One region of the Vibrio alginolyticus NBRC 15630 genome, then DNA from elsewhere that is predicted to be linked to it. Evidence: riboswitches for the same ligand, from Rfam matches in the RefSeq annotation. Region 1 holds a riboswitch; each other region holds the start of a gene.
What was found. Region 1 has a riboswitch for thiamine pyrophosphate ahead of thiD (bifunctional hydroxymethylpyrimidine kinase/phosphomethylpyrimidine kinase). Riboswitches for the same ligand answer to the same signal wherever they lie in the genome.
Positions count from the first base shown of each region.

Region 1 (5,493 bases):
GAACCACACATGCCCGGCGCAAGCGCCATGTCTTTGCCGACCATGCTGATTTCTTTCAACACTTTTGGACCCGTGCTGATCAGCGTTGCTGTTTTCAGAGGCTTGGTGATTTTGCCATTTTCAATGAGGTAGGCTTCACGAACAGCAAAGTTAAACTCCCCCGTACCCGGTTGAACAGAGCCACCGCCCATCTTCTTCGCATAGATACCACGTTCGATGCCTGCCAGCATGTCATTAAGTGAATGCTCGCCCTCTTCGATAAAGGTGTTACGCATGCGCGAGGTTGGTGCGAACTTGTAGTTTTGACGACGACCAGAACCCGTAGGCTCATAACCTGTCTTCATGCCACCCATTTTATCGACCATGAAGCTGGTTAGCTTACCGTCTTTGATCAGTTGAGTGCGCTGAGTCTTCATACCTTCATCATCAATGTGAATCGAGCCCCATTCGTTGGTCATGGTGCCATCATCGACTGCATTCACTGCGGTGTGAGCAACCATTTCGCCCATCTTGTCGTGGAAGACTGATGCTTTCTTCGCAACTGAAGTGGTTTCTAGCAAGTGACCACATGCTTCATGGAAGATAACGCCGCCAAAGCCGTTACCAATCACCACCGGCATTTCACCCGATGGACAAGCATCCGCGCCAAGTTTTACTAACGCTTGCTGCGCGATAGTTTGACCTAGCTCTTTGGCATCAAGCTGTTCACTGAATTCCCAACCAGCAAGAGCGCCAGGACCTTCCATACCAGAAGACTGCTCATTACCTTTTTGCGCGACAGTGTTACCAGCAACACGAATGTAGTGGCGAGTATCGTCAACGTGTAGACCTTCTGAGTTGAAGATAGACACTTGTTGCTCGCGCTGAAGAACGCTGCCAATAAACTGGCTGATATGTTCACTCTCAGCACGTGCGGCTTGGTCAACTTTCAATAGAAACGCGATTTTTGAATCTAGGTTAGCATCCTTACCTAGCGGCATGCGGCAACCATGTTGGATTGGGTAGCGGTTCAAATTCAAAGAACCCGCTGACGCGATTTGCTCACGCTTGTCTTTTGCAGCAAGCAGCGAGGTTACGCGCTTTAGTTCGGCTTCATCTGTGCTGTTGGTGTAACCGTAAAGCACCTTATGACCGAAAAAAAGACGAATACCGATACCAAAATCGATACCCGAGTTAACCTTATCCACTTCACCAGATGCGATCTGGACAGTGTTGGTTTGGTGATGTTCAACGAATAGTTCAGCGAAATCAGCCCCCAAAAAGAGCGCATGATCGATCACTGACTTCGCTGTTACAGAATTAAGCATGAAGTCTCCTTGCTCGATGATCGTCTTAGCCTTCCTAATTAACTGTGAAAAAGTTCAACAAAGTTAAATTGGCAACACGTTAAATTTTAACAGTTTTTTAACCTTGTTTTGTGCTAATCCTTGCTTAACGAGACCACGATTATTTATTAAATATTCCAGGTTCTGCTCATTCACCAGAGCGTTGCACTAGTAAATTCCACCCAGCAAACCATTTAGGTGCTTACTTTATCACTCACCTCGCATAATTGAATACTCATTATAATTACGCTCAAAAAACGTATCCCTTCCGCAATGGTCCTGCTATCATCCGAACGAAATAGTCGGGGGGCCACACGACAAGTGTTGGCTGAGATCGAAATTCGAGACCCGTTGAACCTGATTCAGTTAGCACTGACGTAGGGAACTATGCACACTTTGCCTTTCGTCGCCCCTCTTAGGTAAGCGATAGCGATCGAAAAATCGATCTATCTGCAACGGTCAAAGTCAGTTCCTATACGTCTTGTAGTAGGAGCGACCATGACGCAGCAATCACAACCTCATTCACATCACACGCCAGCCTTGCCTACCCCTATCGTATTGACCATCGCGGGCTCAGACAGTGGTGGCGGTGCAGGTATTCAAGCCGACATCAAAGCGATGTCCGCAACCGGCAGTTTTGCTTGCTCGGTAATCACGGCGATTACTTCGCAAAATACCCAAGGCGTTTCTGCGATTTTCCCCATTCCTCTCGACCATGTAGAGAGCCAACTTGATGCAGTATTTACCGACCTCAACATCGTTGCAGTCAAAGTGGGCATGCTGGCAGATTCCAACATCATCAAAGTCGTTGCAGACAAAATTAAACAATACCAGCCAAAACACCTCGTGATTGACCCTGTGATGGTGGCCACCAGCGGCGATCTATTACTGGAACAGTCGGCAATCAGCACTTTAAAAGAAGAATTGATTCCGCTCGCAGACATCATTACCCCTAACCTACCCGAAGGCGCAGCATTGACGGGTAAGCCAATGCCTCAATCAGAATCTGAAATGAACGATATGATTACCGACCTTCGTGCGCTTGGCGCCAAAGCTATTCTGCTCAAAGGCGGTCACCTTGAAGAAAATGAAAACAGCAACGATCTGCTTATCATGCAAGACAGTGCCGAGTTAATTAGCGCCAAGCGATTTCCAACCAAAAACACTCATGGCACAGGCTGTACACTTTCTTCCGCCATTGCGTCTTATCTTGGCCAAGGCAACAACCTACACAAAGCGGTGCACCTGGGTAAGCAGTACATCAGCCAAGCTATCGCACACGCTGATGAATTGGATGTAGGTAAAGGCCATGGCCCTGTGAACCACTTTTTTGCGGGTCATACTTATGTTCGCTAACGCGATTGGCATTCAGCTTTCCGATGCTAGTCTGCGATACAAAGACAGCCAAACACCAACGCTAGCAGGGTTGAGTATGACTATTCCTGCTAATCAATGGACAGTGTTACTTGGTCGCAGTGGCTGCGGAAAAACGACGATATTGCGTTACTTAGCTGGCCTACTGGATGACCAAGTTGACTGGCATGGCGAACTCATCACAACGGATGGCGCTGCACTGCATGACCGTATCGCTTACATGGCTCAGCAGGATTTATTGCTACCGTGGTTGAATGTGTTAGACAACGTCTGCCTCAGTTCTCGATTTTCTCAAGAGCAAGCACCAGAGCAAAATAGACAACGTGCACTGGCTTTACTAAACCAAGTAAAACTCGCCGATTACGCGGATGCTAAACCAACTCAGCTCTCTGGCGGCATGAGACAACGTGTTGCCCTTGCTCGCACTCTGATGCAAGACAAGCCTCTGGTTCTGATGGATGAGCCTTTCTCTGCGTTGGACGCGGTTACTCGCCATAAGTTGCAGACCTTGTCTGCCGAATTACTGAAAGATAAGACCGTTGTTCTTATTACCCACGACCCACAAGAAGCGGTGCGATTAGCTCACCAACTCTATGTACTGCAAGGTACGCCTGCGCAAGCTCAGCACTTGGTTGTTCCGGATTCCAAGCCACCACGAGTTCTCGATGGAGAGTGCGCCGCGCTTCAACAAGCGATTTTGGATCAATTGGAGAAAGGCTATGAGTGATATGACTCAGTACAACTCCGTTTCGGCACGCGTTAGTAAAAAAGAACGCGTGACCCATCCGGCTCTACGCTTAGTTATCAGCACAGCGGTGATCTTGGGATTGTGGCAGATGGTTGTTGTGGTATTCGACATGCCAAGCTTCATCTTACCTTCACCAATTGAAGTGCTGGATAGATTAGTCACTCGTTACGATGTTCTGCTCAAACATACTTGGGTTACCGCGCAAGAGATTTTACTTGGCTTGGCGCTTGGATTATCAATGGGTTTGCTGTTCGCATTGCAAATGCTGATGTTCGAGCCGCTGAAGCGTTGGTTACTGCCAATTCTGATTGCTAGCCAAGCGATCCCTGTATTCGCTATCGCGCCAGTGCTCATGCTTTGGCTGGGTTACGGCATTGCATCGAAAGTAGTCATGGCGGCGATCATCATCTTTTTCCCCGTCACGACATGTTGCTATGACGGCTTGCGCAATACGCCAACAGGTTACCTCGACCTTGCCAAGACCATGGGCGCGTCTAAATGGCAGCTACTTCGTCATATTCAATTGCCAGCCGCCCTACCAACTTTAGCCTCAGGTATTCGTGTTGCCGTCGTTATTGCGCCAATTGGAGCAGTGGTCGGTGAGTGGGTAGGTTCAAGTGAAGGCTTGGGTTATCTGATGCTCCAAGCTAACGCTCGCATGATCATTGATGAGATGTTTGCGGCGCTGTTTATCCTCGCCGTGCTGTCTATCGCACTCTACTTCATCACCGATAAATTATTGAAAAAAGCCATCCCTTGGGAAAGCAAGTAATTGCCGAAAATAACCAAAGGAAATTGGGAAAGAAAAGGAAGAACCCCGTGAATAAAAACAAACTTATGAGCGCTGCTGCTCTACTCGCTTCAGTGGTATCAACCAATGTGCTTGCAGCAGAAAAAGAGATGACACTGATGTTGGATTGGTTCGTCAACCCAAATCATGGTCCTATCGTGATTGCCAAAGAGCGTGGTTACTTCAAAGAACAAGGTTTGAAGGTCAACATTCAAGAGCCGGCAGATCCAAGCACGCCACCTAAGTTGGTCGCGGCGGGTAAAGTCGACATGGCGATTTCATACCAACCGAGCCTAACTATCGATGTCGCAGCTGGTTTGCCACTAATCCGCTCTGCGACTTTGATTGCTACGCCACTCAACACTCTGATGGTGTTGGATAACGGTAAGAATGAAAACCTTGGCGACTTGAAAGGCAAGAAGATCGGTATTGCGATCGCAGGCAACGAAGAAGCGACAATCGGCACCATGCTAACTCAAGAGAACGTGAAGTTTTCTGACGTACAAATCATCAACGTAGGTTGGGCGCTGTCTTCGTCTCTTGCGTCTGGAAAGGTGGATGCGATTTGGGGCGGTCTACGTAACTTCGAAACCAACCAACTGGCACTAGAAGGTTATAAAGCTAAGGCCTTCTTCCCTGAAGAACACGGCGTGCCAGCGTATGACGAGTTAGTCTTCGTAGCCAATGCAAAAACCTACGACAAAGAAGCCATCAAGGCATTCAACAAAGCGCTAGAGCAAGCAACCACTTACATCGTTAACCATCCAAAAGAATCTTGGAAAGAGTTTGTTGCTTATTCACCAGACACGCTCAACAACGAGCTTAACCAACGCGCTTGGAACGACACGCTAACTCGTTTTGCTCTTCGTCCATCCGCAGTAGATCTGAAACGCTACGATGATTATGCGCAATTCATGTATTCACAAAAAATCATCGAAACACTGCCAAAAGCGAAAGATTACGTACCGAACTTTGACTAATTCTACTGACTTTGGGCTCTAAGCCTAGGGTCTTTTGATAACGAGATACCCATAATGAAATACCAAGATTTGATCGACGCTTGCCGCCAAGATTGGCAAGAATACACTGAGCATGCTTTCGTGCAGCAATTGGCGCAAGGCACTCTGGCTCAGCCTTGTTTTCTGCATTACCTAAAGCAGGATTTTCTTTTCCTAAAACAGTACGCACGAGCCTACGCATTAGCGATCTACAAAGCACGTACTTTGGATGACATGCGCCGTGCCTTACCAAGCGTA
Region 1 covers NC_022359.1:525,948-531,440, reverse strand. The annotation lists gene N646_RS17705 (TldD/PmbA family protein) at 1-1,307, opposite strand, end outside; TPP riboswitch at 1,619-1,726, shown strand; gene thiD (bifunctional hydroxymethylpyrimidine kinase/phosphomethylpyrimidine kinase) at 1,824-2,681, shown strand; gene N646_RS17695 (ABC transporter ATP-binding protein) at 2,671-3,426, shown strand; gene N646_RS17690 (ABC transporter permease) at 3,419-4,219, shown strand; gene N646_RS17685 (ABC transporter substrate-binding protein) at 4,267-5,217, shown strand; gene tenA (thiaminase II) at 5,272-5,493, shown strand, end outside.

Region 2 (5,493 bases), on a different replicon from region 1:
AACCTGAGTATCAGCAATACCAATATAAATCGCTTTCGACGGTTGCTTAGCACACGCTTCTACCGACAAAGCAGAACGGTAATAGAGCACAAGTGAACTCTCATGCTCAGAGTCATAATCATCAATGAGATCAGTCGTTATGTGTGTGGTCTGTTGGCCGCGAACAAGCTGAATAGATTGAGTTGGGCTCACACCCAACTCAATGTCTTCAATGCTAAAACCCTGTTCTTTCGCCAACAACAAACATTGCTGAACGAAACCTGTCAGTTCAATCAACGATGACGGAATAAGGATTTTGCTCATTAGTCACTTACCTCAGCATGTGCTGCTGGGTGGTATAGCTCGGAACCTGACTCTCTAAATTCTTGCGATTTCTGACGCATCCCTTCAAGAGGATCATCTAGCATTTTAATCGAGATAGCTTGGTCCGCAGCAACTTGCTCAGTGTCTTTCGCGTACTCTCGTACCTCTTGCGAAATCTTCATCGAGCAGAACTTTGGTCCACACATGGAACAGAAGTGAGCAACTTTGCCGGACTCTTGAGGCAAGGTTTCGTCATGAAAAGCGCGCGCGGTATCAGGGTCGAGCGACAAGTTAAATTGGTCTTCCCAGCGGAACTCGAAGCGAGCTTTAGAAAGCGCGTTATCACGAACTTGTGCACCAGGGTGTCCCTTCGCCAAATCCGCGGCGTGCGCAGCAAGCTTGTAAGTGATCATGCCTACCTTAACGTCTTCTTTGTTCGGTAAGCCAAGGTGTTCTTTAGGCGTTACATAACAAAGCATCGCACAGCCATACCAACCAATCATGGCAGCGCCAATACCTGAAGTAATATGGTCGTAACCAGGAGCAACGTCTGTCGTCAATGGGCCAAGGGTATAGAAAGGAGCTTCATGGCAGTGCTCTAACTGTTCTTCCATGTTCTCTTTGATCATGTGCATTGGAACATGACCAGGACCTTCGATAATCACCTGTACGTCGTATTCCCACGCTATCTTGGTTAACTCACCAAGGGTACGAAGCTCTGCAAATTGCGCTTCGTCGTTAGCATCGGCCACCGAGCCAGGACGCAGACCATCACCGAGAGAAAGTGCCACATCATACTTAGCACAGATTTCACAGATCTCTAGGAAGTGGGTATATAAGAAGCTTTCTTGGTGATGCGCTAAACACCATTTCGCGATGATAGAACCACCACGAGAGACGATGCCAGTAACGCGTTTTGCAGTCATTGGCACATAACGAAGTAGTAAACCGGCATGGATAGTAAAGTAGTCAACGCCCTGCTCTGCTTGCTCAATCAGGGTATCGCGCATCACTTCCCAGTTAAGGTTTTCCGCAACACCATTCACTTTCTCAAGCGCTTGATACATTGGTACGGTACCGATCGGAACCGGACTGTTACGTAGAATCCACTCGCGAGTTTCGTGGATGTTACGTCCAGTAGAGAGATCCATAACGGTATCGCCACCCCAGCGCGTTGCCCATACTAACTTCTCTACTTCTTCCTCAATCGAAGAAGTGACCGATGAGTTACCGATGTTGGCGTTCACTTTGACCAAAAAGTTACGTCCAATGATCATTGGTTCGGATTCTGGGTGGTTAATATTGGAAGGGATAATAGCGCGACCTTCGGCGACTTCTTTACGCACGAATTCGGCGGTAATATCTTTTGGTAGGTTCGCTCCGAAGCTTTGACCCGGATGCTGTTGATTCAGCACTTCATCGCGATACTTGGCACGCCCCATGTTTTCACGCAGCGCGATGTATTCCATTTCTGGGGTAATAATACCTTTGCGAGCATAGTGCAATTGGGTCACACAATGGCCATCTTTGGCACGTCGAATACGTGGTAGATTACCGTAACGAAGATCGTCTAGTGTTTCGTCTTCTAAGCGTTCTTTGGTGTACACCGAGCTTACTTCATCAAGTAGCTCAGTATCGGCACGCTCTTCAATCCACCCTTCTCTCAGCTTAGGTAAGCCGCTATAGAGGTCTATGGTGTGCTCTGGATCTGTGTATACACCCGAGGTATCGTAAACGCGTACTGGCTCATTAGGTTCGAAAATAGGCGCTTCTTTTGTGCCTCCAATAAGGCTATCAGCGAGTGATATTTCACGCATGGGTACACGAATATCTGGACGTGAGCCTTCTACGTAGACTTTGCTTGAATTGGGGTACGGTTGTACCGAGAGTGTATCAATGAACTGTTTTGCTTCCAGTCTCGCTTGTTTGCGACTCGACATAGCATTTTTCCTTGCTTTGTTATACTAGATAAAAAGTAATTGGATAAAAATGCTTGGCGGATAGATGCGACAAGAGGAGTCAAATTAAGGCTAGTTAAAGCTTACGATATTTGCCTGTAACAACATTCGACTTTTGATAGATCAACCAGAAAGAACTCCGGTGTGAATATCTTCTCTTGTTCCCTTCGCAGATTCTAATCTGATCAGGTTCAACGGATCCCGAATTAACGGTCTCAGCCTTATGGCACTCCGACAAGTGATGTCAGTATATAAAAACGGCTTGGTGAAACCAAGCCGACCTGTTCAATTTTTAACTACTTTGCTAGCTGCGCATCAATAATTGAAAGCCTATCCACGCCGCTGAAATACTTAACACTACATTCAACAATACGTTCAACCCCATCTTAAAGAAAGCGCCCTGCTGCATAAGCAACACATTATCCATCGAGAAGGTGGAAAACGTCGTTAGTGCCCCTAAAAAACCCAAGCCAATCACTTGTCGCCAAGGTTCCGTTGCCAAAAGTTCATTATCGAAAGCTGCTATCAATAAGCCCATCATAAATGAGCCAACAACGTTAACGGTTAACGTACCATATGGAAAACCACGCCCCAATAAAATGACACAAAGTTCAGAAATTAAGTAACGAGAACATGCACCAAATGCACCACCCAATGCAATAAAACCCAAAACGGATAGTTGTCCCATAATTCCCCCAGAAAAGTTAATGGCGACATTGTAATCAAATTTACGGCAATAGTGATTATACAATCTTAGAATTCAGCAAAGTATAGCGCTTAAAACTTATCAAGATTTTAAAAGTTACAGGAGTCACTTTACTTCGATGTAACCCATCAACCCCGTCTTCATGTGTTCAATTACATGACAATGGTACATCCAACGCCCTGGGTTATCTGCAACAAATGCCGCTTTCGCACTGCCGCTTTTTCCAAGTAAGACCGTATCGGTATGAAACGGTTCGTCGAGTTTTTTGCCATCTAACTCAAGAACCGTAAATGTGTGTCCATGAAGATGAATAGGATGATGATATTGGGTGACGTTCTTTAGGTTGAAGATATAGGTTTTTCCCATCTCCAATGTTGAAAGCGGCGCTGGAATATTATCTTTGCTCATTCCTTCCCAAGCCCGTTTGTTCATCAGCCAGAATTGGGGGATCGCTTTGCCCGATTTATCAGCAGGAGTGATCGCCCCCTCCCACTCAAACACATAATCGATTTGCTCTGCATTTTTCAAATCGAGAGCTGGCACAGGGTTGAGAGGTAACAAAGGCAGTTTCTGGTTGCTCGGCAAGTCAGACTCAACAACGTCAAACTCGCACAAAGGGAATGGGAAGCGTCCTTTCATTCGACGCACATAAACACGTGTTCCAGCCTTCGGAGCAATCAATCCGACATCCAACCTCATTCCTGGACCAATTTTGTGCTGAGTGAGCTTATAAGGCGCTTTAACAGGATTACCATCAATAGCAATAACCCAAGCCTCTGCACCTTCAATAGCGATCGGGTAAGTAATGGTATTATCGACATTAGCAATTCTTAATCGCGTGGTAGCATTCTGCTTCAGCGCATAAACAGGTTCATGCACACCATTGACGCTACTCCACTCTCCGGGAGTCCCCATACGAGCGCTCAAGCGCGGTACCATAAGGTTCTTCCACTGACCTTGTTTGTCTAAATGCCAATGCTTTAGAACTATTTCCTGTTCTTCATCAAATAGAACAGGCTCAGCCTCTTCAACGATAATTAACCCAACTAAGCCCATACCAAGTTGCTTAACGCTATTCATATGGGGGTGATACCAAAACGTGCCTGCATCTGGCGGTGTAAATTCATAAACGAATGTTTCACCCGGCATGATAGGCGGCTGGCTTAAGAAAGGTACACCATCCATTTCAATAGGGATTCGCAAGCCATGCCAGTGAATTGTAGTTGGCTCTGAAAGCTTGTTGGTGAATCGGATAATAACTTTCTCACCTTGGCGACAGCGAATCGTAGGCGCTGGAATCGAACCATTAAATGCGAGTACGTCTGTGTTAAACCCTGGGACCAATTCTGCAGTAGAAGGCTCTGCAGTGATATCGTATATATATTGCCCCTGCTTATTAGTGCTCCTAGATAGAGAACATGCAGGTAGAACGGTAAGCGCGGAGATTGCTAAGGATGATTGAAGAAAGCGTCGACGAGATATATCCATACATAGTTACTCATTAATCCAGATCGGTTGAGTGTAACTAAATATAAATAGTGATTCCCCTTTATTATTAAAATTTCGGGCCACTGATCATTACAGCTAACTGTAGTTTCGTTCGTTCAGTAGATTAAATGCAGCCAAAGTACAGCAGAAAGCCATACTTACGGGATAAGAGTAGAAATAAGCTATAATAATGAGAAGAAACCAGATACAAAAAAGGCTCTGACCTAAGTCAGAGCCTGATATATGGCAGGGGTGGAGAGATTCGAACTCCCAACACGCGGATTTGGAATCCGCTGCTCTGCCAATTGGAGCTACACCCCTATAGAATTTTCATATTCTAGATTTGACAAAACCTCGCATAAGCGAGGTTGTCGATATTAAGTGGCGGAGTGGACGGGACTCGAACCCGCGACCCCCGGCGTGACAGGCCGGTATTCTAACCAACTGAACTACCACTCCGCAGTGGTATCACTCGCTTTAATAAGCAAGCGTCCGCTTTTGTCTTCACTTTTCGAAAAAGTGAAAATAAAACTAAAGCCTGGCGATGTCCTACTCTCACATGGGGAAGCCCCACACTACCATCGGCGCTATTTCGTTTCACTTCTGAGTTCGGCATGGAAATCAGGTGGGTCCAAAACGCTATGGTCGCCAAGCAAATTCTTTAATCTGGAAAGCTGTTTCTTAATTCTCGTTACTACACATTCAACGTTCTTTCATTGAGTCCATCAAAACCCCTTGGGTGTTGTATGGTTAAGCCTCACGGGCAATTAGTACAGGTTAGCTCAACGCCTCACAACGCTTACACACCCTGCCTATCAACGTCGTAGTCTACGACAACCCTTTAGGATACTTAAAGTATCAGGGAGAACTCATCTCAAGGCTCGCTTCCCGCTTAGATGCTTTCAGCGGTTATCGATCCCGAACTTAGCTACCGGGCAATGCGTCTGGCGACACAACCCGAACACCAGAGGTTCGTCCACTCCGGTCCTCTCGTACTAGGAGCAGCCCCTTTCAATTCTCCAACGCCCACGGCAGATA
Region 2 covers NC_022349.1:2,300,427-2,305,919, forward strand. The annotation lists gene N646_RS10555 (thiamine phosphate synthase) at 1-303, opposite strand, end outside; gene thiC (phosphomethylpyrimidine synthase ThiC) at 303-2,243, opposite strand; TPP riboswitch at 2,407-2,505, opposite strand; gene crcB (fluoride efflux transporter CrcB) at 2,566-2,949, opposite strand; gene N646_RS10570 (multicopper oxidase family protein) at 3,073-4,455, opposite strand; tRNA gene N646_RS10575 (tRNA-Trp) at 4,700-4,776, opposite strand; tRNA gene N646_RS10580 (tRNA-Asp) at 4,838-4,914, opposite strand; rRNA gene rrf (5S ribosomal RNA) at 4,992-5,108, opposite strand; rRNA gene N646_RS10590 (23S ribosomal RNA) at 5,202-5,493, opposite strand, start outside.
Region 2: linked by a shared signal. The riboswitch ahead of thiC (phosphomethylpyrimidine synthase ThiC) and the one ahead of thiD (bifunctional hydroxymethylpyrimidine kinase/phosphomethylpyrimidine kinase) in region 1 are both predicted to bind thiamine pyrophosphate.

Region 3 (5,493 bases), on a different replicon from region 1:
ACTGCAAGAAGAAGGCTAAAGTCACTCGCTTTTCAGGCGGTAATCGCGATAATGAAAGCATTAACAAACGCATTACAAGGTTTAGTTTATGCACATTCATATCTTGGGTATCTGTGGCACATTTATGGGCGGCGCAGCGATTCTAGCGCGCCAATTAGGACATAAAGTCACTGGTTCTGATGCCAACGTTTATCCGCCAATGAGCACACTGCTTGAGTCTCAAGGTATTGAAATTATTGAAGGCTTTGACCCGTCTCAACTCGACCCTCAACCAGATCTTGTGGTGATTGGTAATGCGATGAGCCGTGGCAACCCTTGTGTCGAGCATGTGCTCAACACTAACATGCGTTACACCTCTGGCCCGCAGTGGCTCAACGAGTTTTTGCTGCATGATCGTTGGGTATTGGCGGTATCGGGTACACATGGGAAAACGACCACGTCGAGCATGCTTGCCTGGATACTTGAAGATTGTGGTTATCAACCGGGTTTCTTAGTCGGTGGGGTACTCGGTAACTTCGGAGTGTCTGCTCGTTTGGGTGAAAGCATGTTTTTTGTCGTTGAAGCCGACGAATATGACAGTGCTTTTTTCGATAAGCGTTCTAAGTTTGTGCATTACCATCCTCGCACTTTAATCATGAATAACCTTGAGTTCGATCATGCTGATATCTTCGATGATCTAGAAGCGATCAAGCGCCAATTCCATCATTTAGTGCGAACTGTACCGGGCAATGGATTGATCTTAGCGCCGAGGAAAGATCAAGCGTTAGCGGATGTATTAGAGCGTGGCTGCTGGACTGAAAAACAGTTCTCTGGTGAGAATGGTGACTGGCAAGCGCACAAATTAGTGCTTGATGGCTCAAAATTTGACGTTGCGTTGCAAGGCGAGAAGGTTGGTACCGTCGAATGGAATTTGGTGGGTGACCACAATGTGGATAATGCGCTGATGGCAATCGCTGCTGCACGACATGTTGGAGTCACTCCGGATCTTGCTTGCCAGGCATTAGGGCGTTTCATCAATACCAAGCGCCGTTTAGAGCTGAAAGGTGAAGAACAAGGTGTGACGGTTTACGATGATTTTGCGCATCACCCAACGGCAATTGAACTTACTGTCGGTGGTTTGCGTAACAAGGTAGGTGAAAAACGCATCCTTGCTGTGTTAGAGCCGCGGTCTGCCACCATGAAGCGTGGTGTACACAAAAACACACTTGCAGAGTCACTACACAGTGCAGATGAAGTCTTCTTGTTCCAGCCAGATAATATCGAGTGGTCTGTGCAAGACATTGCCGACCAATGCAAACAGCCAGCGTTTGTCGATGCGGATATAGATAACTTTGTAGCCAAGATCGTCGAACGTGCGCGACCAGGTGACCAAATTCTAGTCATGAGCAACGGTGGCTTTGGTGGTATTCACGGAAAACTTCTTGAGCAGTTAAAACAAAAAGCCTGATTGATATGCAAAACAAAACACAACCCTCTCACAAAAAAGCCATCACGTTGGCATTAACGGGGGCTTCTGGTGCTCCCTACGGCCTTCGTCTTTTAGAATGCTTGGTTGCGGCGGATTATCATGTCTACGTTCTGATTTCTTCGGCGGCTCGTGTCGTGATGGCAACCGAACACAACCTTAAGCTGCCAAGTGGGCCAGAAGCCGCAAAGCAAGCGTTGGTAGAGCACCTGAACTGCAATCCAAATAACATCACCGTTTGCGGTAAAGACGATTGGTTCTCGCCGGTTGCGTCTGGTTCTGCTGCACCTAAGCAAATGGTGGTTTGCCCATGCTCAGCAGGAAGCGTTGCGGCCATAGCACACGGTATGTCGGACAACTTGATCGAACGGGCCGCTGATGTAGTAATGAAAGAGCGCGGGCAGCTGTTGCTCGTGGTTCGCGAAACACCATTTTCAACGCTACATCTGGAGAACATGCACAAACTGTCGCAAATGGGCGTCACCATCATGCCAGCAGCTCCGGGCTTCTACCATCAGCCAAAGAGCATTGAAGACTTAGTGGATTTTATGGTGGCAAGAATTCTTGACCACTTAGGTATTGAGCAAGGTTTGGTGCCTCGTTGGGGTTATGACCAGCGCTCGTGAGCTGATTGTGTAACCACTCAAATACCTTTACAATCCATCCAACTCATCGGGGAGCAAACCCATTTAGCATTGAGTCAATCAATGCATTGGGGCGCTGAGACCTAAGTGTTTAACTAGGGACCCGTATTACCTGAACCAGATAATGCTGGCGTAGGAATTGAGTCTGGATATTGGAAATCCTTAATAGCCGCCTCAAACCCTGTGCCGCTCAACTTATTTCTCTGAAATACTCATGGAGAGCGAGCAGTGAAACCCACTCTAAATCTGATTGCCTTAGCTGCAATCGCCTCTACTTCAGCGTTTGCCGCTGAAAACACATTAACCATCTATACCTACGACTCTTTTGCCGCAGATTGGGGGCCGGGTCCTAAAATCGAGCAAGCTTTTGAAGCAAAATGTGGCTGTGACGTTAACTTCGTGGCATTAGACGATGGTGTGTCGATCCTGAATCGTCTTCGTCTTGAAGGCGGTAATAGCAAAGCCGACATCGTGTTAGGTTTGGATAACAATCTGATGGCAGAAGCGAAGAAAACCGGTCTGCTTGCCGAGCACAATGTGGATACGGCTAACACAGTGTTACCAAACGGTTGGAGTGACACGACGTTTGTACCGTACGATTACGGCTACTTCGCGTTTGTGTACAACAAAGAGAAACTGGCTAATCCGCCGAAAAGCATGAAAGAGCTGGTGGAAACGCGCGACGATCTGAAAGTGATTTACCAAGATCCGCGGACTTCAACGCCGGGCCAAGGCTTAATGCTATGGATGAAATCTATTTATGGCGACGATGTGACGCAAGCGTGGCAGAAGCTAGCGAGCAAAACCGTAACGGTCACGAAAGGTTGGTCTGAGGCGTATTCTATGTTCCTCAATGGTGAGTCCGATTTAGTGCTTTCTTACACCACTTCACCTGCGTACCACTTAATTGCGGAAAACGATTCGAAGTTTGCTACGGCGAATTTTGCTGAAGGCCACTACATGCAAGTTGAAGTAGCCGCCAAAGTGAAAGGGGCAAAAAATTCAGAACTTGCTGATCAATTTATGAGTTTCATTTTAAGTGATGAGTTCCAATCGGCGATGCCAACGGGTAACTGGATGTACCCAGTCACTGACGTTGAGTTACCTAAAGGTTTTGAAACTTTGAGTGTTCCAAGCAAGTCGTTGAGCTTTAGTGCTGATGAAGTGGCAAAAATGCGTAAGTCTTGGATTCGCGAATGGCAAAGCGCATTGACGTTTTAGCTGACGTTTCCATCCTCATCTGAATGAGATAGGTTTTACCTTTGAATTCTGTTCCAAAAATAGGTTTAGGGGTCGCGATGATCATCGCGACCTTTGTTATTTCTGCCCTAGGTGCTTTGATTGTTCAAGCCCCTTCACTTGATGTGTCTGTGGTATGGGGCGACCCGTACTATCAACATGTCACCAAGTTCAGTTTCTACCAAGCGTTTCTTTCCACATTGCTCAGTGTTGGCTTTGCCATTCCAGTAGCGCACGCACTTTCGCGTCGCCAATTTATTGGTAAATCATTACTGCTTAAGCTGTTTGCATCGACACTGGTTTTGCCGGTTTTGGTTGGTGTTTTTGGGCTGTTAGCGATTTATGGCAACAGTGGTTTGTTGGCGCAGTGGTTGCAAAGTTTCGACACTAAACTGCCATTCTCTATTTACGGTTTGAACGGCATTTTACTCGCCCATGTGTTCTTTAATTTACCTTACGCGGCACGATTGCTTCTGCAAGCCTTGGAGTCTATTCCTGCCGAGCAGCATAAGCTTTGCGCGCATCTTGGGATGAGCCATTGGGATAAGTTTCGTTGGGTAGAATGGCCGCGTTTAAGGCAGCAGCTTCCCCACGTTTGTGGGTTGGTGTTTATGTTGTGCTTTACCAGTTTTGCCACTGTAATGGCGTTGGGGGGCGGGCCAAAATCCACCACCATTGAATTGGCCATTTACCAAGCGATTAAGTTTGATTTTGATTTACAAGCTGGGGCGTTATTGGCGCTGTGGCAGATGCTGTTATGTGGACTGCTTGCTATTGGAGTGCAGAAGTTAACAAGGCCTGTTTCTATCAGTGCTGGAAGCACATCGGTACAGCAATATTTAACGAAGGATCATGGGTGGTCAAAAGCTTGGGATAGCTTTTGGATCATAGGTGCCTTTTTACTGGTAATACCGCCGTTATTGATGGTGTTACTGAGTGGCATCAACCAACAAGTTTGGACAGTATTAACCGATGAGCGTTTTTGGTCTGCGCTATTGAACTCCCTCAAAGTCGCCTGTGTCGCTAGCGCGCTTGCGGTCGCTGCAGGGGTGTCCATACTATTGACCAGTCGCCGTTGGCGGTTGCAGTACAAAAACACGCGAGCCGATCAGATTGAGTTAATCGGCACCGTTATTTTGGTGACTCCAGGTCTGGTGATTAGCACCGGTTTATTCTTACTACTGCGCGCATTTACCGATGTTTTTAGCTTGGCATTTTTTGTCGTGATTTTGGTGAACGGTTTGATGGCTTTGCCTTACGTGATCAAAACGCTAGCGCAGCCAATGCTGCACATTGAACAACAGTATCAGTATGTATGTGCCAGCTTAGGCATGCGTGGCTGGCAACGGTTTAAAGTGGTGGAGTGGCAGGCGCTACGCAAGCCGTTTGCACATGCGTTTGCGATCAGCTTTATGTTTGCAATAGGGGATTTAAGTGCCATAGCACTGTTTGGTGGACAAGAGTTTCGTACCTTACCTCTGTATTTGTTCCAGTTGCTTGGCAGTTATCAGATGGACGCAGCTGCGGTGGTATCGGTGACCCTATTGTTGTTGAGTGTGGGCTGTTTTGCCTTGATTGAGAAAGTATTGAAAACGAAGGAGAGAGCGTAATGTTAGTGTTGGATGATGTGCAGTACACCTACCAACGTGAACTGTTTCGTTTTGACTTAACGATTGAGCAAGGACAGATTGTGTCGCTGATGGGACCAAGTGGGGCAGGGAAGTCAACCTTGCTGGCGTTGGTGGCAGGATTCATCCATCCTGACCGTGGTGATATTTGTGTTGATGGTGAGTCCATTGTGCGTAAAGAGCCTTATCTGCGTCCGTTCTCTATGTTGTTCCAAGAGCACAATTTGTTTGCTCACTTATCGGTGCGTGACAACATCGGTTTGGGCTTACACCCAGGGCTAAAGCTTACGGTGGACCAAAATCGTCAGATTGAACAAGCCGCGCAGCAAGTTGGTGTTGCAGAGTACCTCGACCGTTTGCCAGAGCATCTTTCTGGTGGCCAGCGTCAACGTGTTGCCTTAGCGCGTTGTTTTGTTCAGCCTCATCCCATGTGGCTATTGGATGAGCCGTTCTCGGCGCTTGATCCGGTGTTGCGTGAAGAGATGCTGAGCTTGGTAAAAAAACTCGCAGCAGAGCG
Region 3 covers NC_022349.1:2,686,038-2,691,530, forward strand. The annotation lists gene mpl (UDP-N-acetylmuramate:L-alanyl-gamma-D-glutamyl-meso-diaminopimelate ligase) at 89-1,447, shown strand; gene N646_RS12445 (flavin prenyltransferase UbiX) at 1,453-2,091, shown strand; TPP riboswitch at 2,129-2,265, shown strand; gene thiB (thiamine ABC transporter substrate binding subunit) at 2,338-3,330, shown strand; gene thiP (thiamine/thiamine pyrophosphate ABC transporter permease ThiP) at 3,372-4,958, shown strand; gene thiQ (thiamine ABC transporter ATP-binding protein) at 4,958-5,493, shown strand, end outside.
Region 3: linked by a shared signal. The riboswitch ahead of thiB (thiamine ABC transporter substrate binding subunit) and the one ahead of thiD (bifunctional hydroxymethylpyrimidine kinase/phosphomethylpyrimidine kinase) in region 1 are both predicted to bind thiamine pyrophosphate.